2 linked regions of the Streptomyces sp. SN-593 genome follow. The protein of the gene in region 1 interacts with the protein of each later gene in a pairwise test. Links are inferred from orthologs where the notes say so. Each region holds a gene or a part of one and is shown on either strand. Other genes may lie near its edges. The genes, in order: rpe and eno.

What was found.
Region 2: the proteins of rpe (region 1) and eno interact in binary tests that used the Escherichia coli proteins (3 or more experiments, as listed by UniProt). The link is inferred for Streptomyces sp. SN-593 from one-to-one orthologs.

The regions. Positions count from the first base shown.
Region 1 is NZ_AP018365.1:894,974-898,153, forward strand. The notes cover bases 15-2,882. They hold rpe (ribulose-phosphate 3-epimerase), read right to left. Parts: upstream 1,848-2,882; coding sequence 1,182-1,847; downstream 15-1,181. Other genes in these bases: RVR_RS03720 (sugar-binding transcriptional regulator), read right to left, coding at 15-951; RVR_RS03730 (glycoside hydrolase family 27 protein), read left to right, coding at 2,473-2,882. Outside these bases: more of RVR_RS03720, read right to left, coding at 1-14; more of RVR_RS03730, read left to right, coding at 2,883-3,180. UniProt on the Escherichia coli protein: Catalyzes the reversible epimerization of D-ribulose 5-phosphate to D-xylulose 5-phosphate.
Region 2 is NZ_AP018365.1:3,158,884-3,162,051, forward strand. Bases 265-3,120 are described here. They hold eno (phosphopyruvate hydratase), read right to left. Parts: upstream 2,405-3,120; coding sequence 1,124-2,404; downstream 265-1,123. Other genes in these bases: RVR_RS12985 (DUF501 domain-containing protein), read right to left, coding at 265-398; RVR_RS12990 (FtsB family cell division protein), read right to left, coding at 482-988; RVR_RS13000 (LysM peptidoglycan-binding domain-containing protein), read right to left, coding at 2,601-3,120. In the rest of the region: more of RVR_RS12985, read right to left, coding at 1-264; more of RVR_RS13000, read right to left, coding at 3,121-3,168. UniProt on the Escherichia coli protein: Catalyzes the reversible conversion of 2-phosphoglycerate (2-PG) into phosphoenolpyruvate (PEP). It is essential for the degradation of carbohydrates via glycolysis.

The sequences.
Region 1 (3,180 bases):
GGGCCGGGGCGCGGGCCCGGTGGAGTTCAGCAGGTGGTCCGCCGCGGCCGTGTCGGTGACCAGGCTCGTCACCAGCCCGGACCGCAGCACCGCGTTGATCGCCTCGGCCTTCCGCTTGCCGCCCGCGATCGCCAGCACCTCGGGAATGCGGCGCAACCGGTCCGCGTCGATGGTGATGCACCGCTCCCGCAGGTCCCGCCCCACCCGGCGCCCGCCGGCGTCGAACAGGTGGGAGGACATCTCCGCGGCCACCCCGAGGCTCGCGTAGTGCGCGCGCTCGGCGTCGGAGACCGCGTCGTACACCGTGGAGATCCCGGCCTCCCACGAGCCGATCGAGACGACCGCCACGGTGACCTTCTCGAAGTAGCTCATCGCGGCCGCGATCTGGCTCTGCGCGCGCAGCGCGGACGCGGTGGCGGAGTCGCCGAGCACCATCGGCGCGTACAGCGGGTGCGCCTCGCCACCGGAGACGGCCGCCGCGGTGCGGACCGCCTCCACGGAGCCGCGGTCGGTGCCGACGTCGTAGACCCCGGTGAGCTGCACGACGGTGCAGGGCGCGAGCCGGTCCAGCGCGTTGGCCATGGTGATGATGGAGCGGCCCCAGGCGAGGCCGAGCACGTCGCCGTCGCTGACCAGCTCGCCGAGCAGGTCCGCGGCGACCGCGCCGAGGTTCTCCGGGTCGGGCGCGTCGGCCTGGTCCGCGGGGGTCTCGACGACCACCGCGTGCCGCAGGCCGTAGTGGGCGCGCAGCGCGTCGGAGCGCTCGGCGTCGAGCTCCGCGGGCACTCTGATCTCGATCCGCACCAGGTCGCGTTCGAGCGCGGTCTCCAGCACCCGGGCCACCTTGAACCGGCTGACCCCGAACTCCTCGGCGATCTGGATCTTGGACTTGCCCTCCAGGTAGAAGCGACGTGCCATCGCCGCCGCCTGGACCATCTCGCCCGGGCCCATGCGCACCTGTGCGCGGCCTGTGGTCACGTCGCCTCTCCCCAGTCACCCATATGATCAGCTCCGCTGCCATCCTCCCAGACTCCGGCGGTTACGGACACGCAAGCGGCGGCCGGGCGCGGCCGATCCGCCGGCGCGCGGCGATCCGTCCCCGGCCGTTCGGCCGCCGGCCGGCCGCCGTTCCGCGGCCGTTCGCCGCGCGCGCCGCCCGGCCCGCCGTACCCGACCGCTGGTCAGCGCGCGGCGACGGCCTCGGCCTGTGCGCGCAGCGCGCGGATCGCGGCGGACGGGTCGTCCGTGCCGTAGACCGCGGAACCGGCCACGAAGACGTCGGCACCGGCCTCGGCGCAGCGTTCGACGGTCTCGGCCGAGACCCCGCCGTCGACCTGGAGCCACATCTCCAGGCCGTACTTGTCGATCAGCGCCCGGGTGCGGCGGATCTTGGGCAGCATGATGTCGAGGAACGCCTGCCCGCCGAACCCGGGCTCGACCGTCATCACCAGCAGCATGTCCAGCTCGGGCAGCAGGTCCTCGTAGGGCTCGATCGGGGTGGCGGGCTTGAGCGCCATGGAGGCGCGGGCGCCCTTCGCGCGGATCTCGCGGGCCAGCCGGACCGGCGCGGCGGCGGCCTCGACGTGGAAGGTGACGGAGCCCGCGCCGGCCTCGACGTACCCGGGCGCCCAGCGGTCGGGCTGGTCGATCATCAGGTGGCAGTCGAGCGGGATGTCCGTGGCACGGCCCAGCGCCTCGACCACCGGCATGCCGAGGGTCAGGTTCGGCACGAAGTGGTTGTCCATCACGTCGACATGGAGCCAGTCGGCACCCTTGGCCGCGTCGGCCGCGTCGGCGAGCCGGGCGAAGTCGGCGGACAGGATGCTGGGGTTGATCTGCGCGGTCATGGTTCCCAAGCAAACCAGATCCGGTGCGGTGGGGCGTGCGAGGGGCCGCCACCGCTGGGCGCCGATGGGCGCCGGGTGGCCGTCGCCGCGGTCCGCGGCGGGCGGTGCGGTGTCCCCGGCGGGCGGGGGCGGGACCCGGACGGGGGGTCGGCGTTCGGTGCGGCCCCGGCGGGCGGGCCCCGGCGCGGACCGGTACGGGAACGGGCGCGCGTCGGAAGCGGACCCGGCGCGGGTAGAACGCGGAACCGGCGCGGGTCGAAGGCGGAACCCGCGCGGATCGACTGCGGAACCCGCGCGGGTCGGACGCGGAGCCGGCGCGGAACCCGCGGCGAACCGCCCCGTTCTCTACCCGCGGTAACTCCGCGCTGGCGCTCCGGCGCCGGACGTCTTGACGGAGTATCAACACAAGCCGACACTTCGACGTGCCAACTTCCCACACCGTCGGCCAAATTGGCACACCCGACGGTGGGCGCCGGCCGCTCCGCGCCCCGTCGCGGTGCCCGTGCGCCCCTCCCCCCACGAAGGAGACGGCACGATGCGCCCCACCGCACCCGTACCCCCGCCCGCGTCCGCACCCCTTCCCGCGTCCGCGAGACCGGTGCCGCCGCCCGGGACCGCCCGGACGATGCGCCGGCCGCTGGCCGCGGCGCTCGCGGCGCTGCTGATGCTCTCCCTGCTGGTCCTGTTCGGCTCGACGCCCCGCGCGCACGCCCTGGACAACGGCCTGGCCCGCACGCCCCCGATGGGCTTCAACGACTGGAACGCGTTCGGCTGCGGCGTCAGCGAGCAGTTGATCGAGCAGACCGCCGACTACCTGGTCTCCTCGGGCCTGAAGGACGACGGCTACGGCTACGTCAACATCGACGACTGCTGGATGACGAAGTCGCGCGACGCCGCGGGCGACCTCGTGCCCGACCCGGCGAAGTTCCCCGACGGGATCAGCGGCACCGCCGCCTACGTCCACGCCAAGGGCCTCAAGCTCGGCATCTACGAGAGCGCCGGCACCGCCACCTGCGCCGGCTACCCCGGCAGCCTGGACCACGAGCAGCAGGACGCGGACAGCTTCGCGTCCTGGGGCGTGGACTACCTGAAGTACGACAACTGCAACAACCAGGGCGTGCCCTGGGAGCAGCGCTACGACGCGATGCGCGACGCCCTCGCGGCCACCGGCCGGCCGATCGTCTTCAGCATGTGCGAGTGGGGCGAGGACAACGTCTGGACCTGGGGAGCCGGCACCGGCAACCTGTGGCGCACCACCGGCGACATCAACGCCTCCTACGGCTCGATGCTGTCGATCTTCCACAGCAACGTGCAGCTCGCGCGGTACGCCGGC
Region 2 (3,168 bases), 2.3 Mb from region 1 along the record:
AGTACGTGCAGGCACTTGACCCGGTCGGGCATGCCGCCCGCGCTGGGGAAGTTCGGCAGCACCTCGATCGCGTCGCGGCGCGCGAGGTAGTCCTCGTGGGCGGCCCGGTAGCCGGCGGCCAGTTCCTCGTCCTCGGCCAGCCGGGCGGTCATCCGCTTCATCACGCCGTCCGCCTCCAGGGTGCCGATCGCGGAGGCCGCGCGCGGGCAGGTGAGGTAGTACGTCGTCGGGAAGGGGCTGCCGTCCTCCAGCCGGGGCGCCGTCTCCACGACGTCCGGGTTGCCGCAGGGACAGCGGTGCGCGACGGCGCGCAGCCCGCGCGGCTCGCGGCCGAGCTGTGCGCGGACGGCGTCGACGTCGGCCTCGGTGGGCGGGGTGTGTTCCGGGGTGGTGTCCATGAACCGTTCTGCTTCGCGGAGTGCGGGAGTCGGGCCGGGCGGCGGGGTGGAGCGGACGGTGCGGAAGTGCGGGCGGTACGGGGTCAGTGCCGGGGGGCGGCGGCCGCGTCGGCCTGGTCGACGCCGTCCCACATGTTGTCGTACCACGGCCGGTGCGCGGCGGCCTCGTCGGTGGCGCGGCGCTCGGCGGCGGGGTCGGAGTCGGCCGGGGCGCCGCCCGCGACCGAGTAGCCGGTCTCGCCGGGCAGCACGAAGTGCAGGTGCGCGCGGGCCTGGGTGCGGACGTAGTCCGGGTCCTGCCAGCGGGCCTTCTCCTCGCGCAGTTGCTCGACCTTCTGCTTCGCCTGCTCGGCGGCGCGGCGCTGGTCGGCGATGTCGGAGCGCTGGGCGATGTACTGCCTGGTCGGGTAGGCCAGGGCCACCACCAGCGCGCACAGCACCAGCGCCAGCAGCGCCGCGCGCCCGGTGAGCTTGTTGCGCCGCACCGGGCGGCGGGCCGCGGCGCGGTAGACGCGGGCCTGCGCCTCCTGGCCGATGGCCTTCAGCCGGGCCGCGGTGGTGAAGCGGTCAGAGAAGCGGTCCGACCCCACGCCGTGACTCCCCTCGCCGTCCTGCGGACGGTCAGATGCGTACGTCCCCGCCCCACGGTACGTGACCGGGTGCGGGGACGTCCGCAGGCTGACGGAGCGTCAGCCCCCGCGGTGCCGGCGGCCGCCCGCCGCCGGTCAGCCCTTGAAGCGCGGGAAGGCGCTGCGGCCGGCGTAGACCGCGGCGTCGTCCAGGATCTCCTCGATGCGCAGCAGCTGGTTGTACTTCGCCACGCGCTCGGAGCGGGCCGGGGCGCCGGTCTTGATCTGGCCGCAGTTGGTGGCGACGGCGAGGTCGGCGATGGTGACGTCCTCGGTCTCGCCGGAGCGGTGCGACATCATGCACTTGTAGCCGTTGCGCTGGGCCAGCTCGACCGCGTCCAGCGTCTCGGTCAGCGAGCCGATCTGGTTCACCTTCACCAGCAGCGCGTTGGCCGTGTCGTGGTCGATGCCCTTCTGCAGGCGCTCGGGGTTGGTGACGAACAGGTCGTCGCCGACGATCTGCACCTTCGCGCCGAGCCGGTCGGTGAGCACCTTCCAGCCGTCCCAGTCGTCCTCGAACAGCGGGTCCTCGATGGAGACCAGCGGGTAGGAGGCGACCAGGTCCTCGTAGTACTCGGTCATCTCGGCGGCCGACTTCTCGCCGCCCTCGAACTGGTACTTGCCGTCCTTGTAGAACTCGGACGCCGCGACGTCGAGCGCCAGCGCGACGTCCTGGCCGGGCGCGTAGCCGGCCTGCTTGATGGCCTCGACGATGAGGTCCAGCGCCTCGCGGTTGGAGCCGAGGTTCGGCGCGAAGCCGCCCTCGTCGCCGAGTCCGGTGGACAGGCCGCGGGACTTCAGCACGCCCTTGAGGGTGTGGTAGACCTCGGCACCCCAGCGGACGGCCTCCGAGAAGGACTCGGCGCCGATCGGGGCGATCATGAACTCCTGGATGTCGACGTTGGAGTCCGCGTGCGAGCCGCCGTTGAGGATGTTCATCATCGGGACCGGCAGCACGTGCGCGTTCGGGCCGCCGAGGTAGCGGAAGAGCGGCAGGTCGGACGCCTCGGAGGCGGCGTGCGCGACGGCCAGCGAGACGCCGAGGATGGCGTTGGCGCCCAGCGAGGACTTGTCCGGGGTGGCGTCCAGGTCGAGCATCGCCTGGTCGATGAGGCGCTGCTCGGTCGCGTCGTACCCGACCAGCTCGGGGCCGATCTGGTCGCTGACGGACAGGACCGCCTTGCGCACGCCCTTGCCCTGGTAGCGGTCGCTCTCGCCGTCGCGCAGTTCGAGGGCCTCGAAGGCGCCGGTGGAGGCGCCGGACGGGACCGCGGCGCGGCCGGTGCTGCCGTCGTCGAGGCCGACCTCGACCTCGACGGTGGGGTTGCCTCGCGAGTCGAGGATTTCCCGGGCTACGACGACGTCGATCGACGGCACGTTGTCTCCTTCTGAGATGTCTTCTCGTCTTTATCAGGACGAGCCTAACCGGCTTCGGCGCCCGGATCGGCCCTGGGCCCGGCCCCTGGGACGAGCGGCGCCCGCGCCGTCACCGGAACGCCCCGGCCGGGCGCGCGCTTGCGCTGCGCGCGCCCGGCCGGGGCGGTGGGACCTTCACCGAGGTGTCGCCCGGTGTTCAGCTCAGGTGCAGGTGCTGGCCCGGGTAGATCAGGTTCGCGTCCTTGACGATGTCGTCGTTGAGCGAGAACAGCTTGCGCCAGCCGCCGGCCACGTGGTGCGCGGTCGCGATCTTGGCGAGGCTGTCGCCCTTGACCACGGTGTACTCGCCGTCGCCCTTGGGGATGCTGGTCGGCACGGCCTGCCGGGTGGTGCTGCGGCTGCTGTGCGTGGTGCCGGTGTGCGTGGTGGTCGGCGTCGACTTCGGGGTGGTCGCCGCCGGGGTGGACGACGTGCTCGACGACGAGGACGAGGACGACGAGGAGGCCGAGCCGGACGGGTTGATGTCCGGGGACGGGCCGCCGGCGGTCAGGCCGCCGGCGGACGCGCAGGACCACGCGCCCGGGCCCTGCATGGCGAGCAGCTTCTCGGCGACCGCGATCTGCTGGTCCTTGGTGGCGAGGTCGGCGCGCGGCGCGTACTGGAGGCCGCCCGCACCCTCCCAGCTCGACTGCGAGAACTGCAGGCCGCCGTAGTAGCCGTTGCCGGTGTTGATGGACCAGTCGCCGCCGGACTCGCACTGGGCG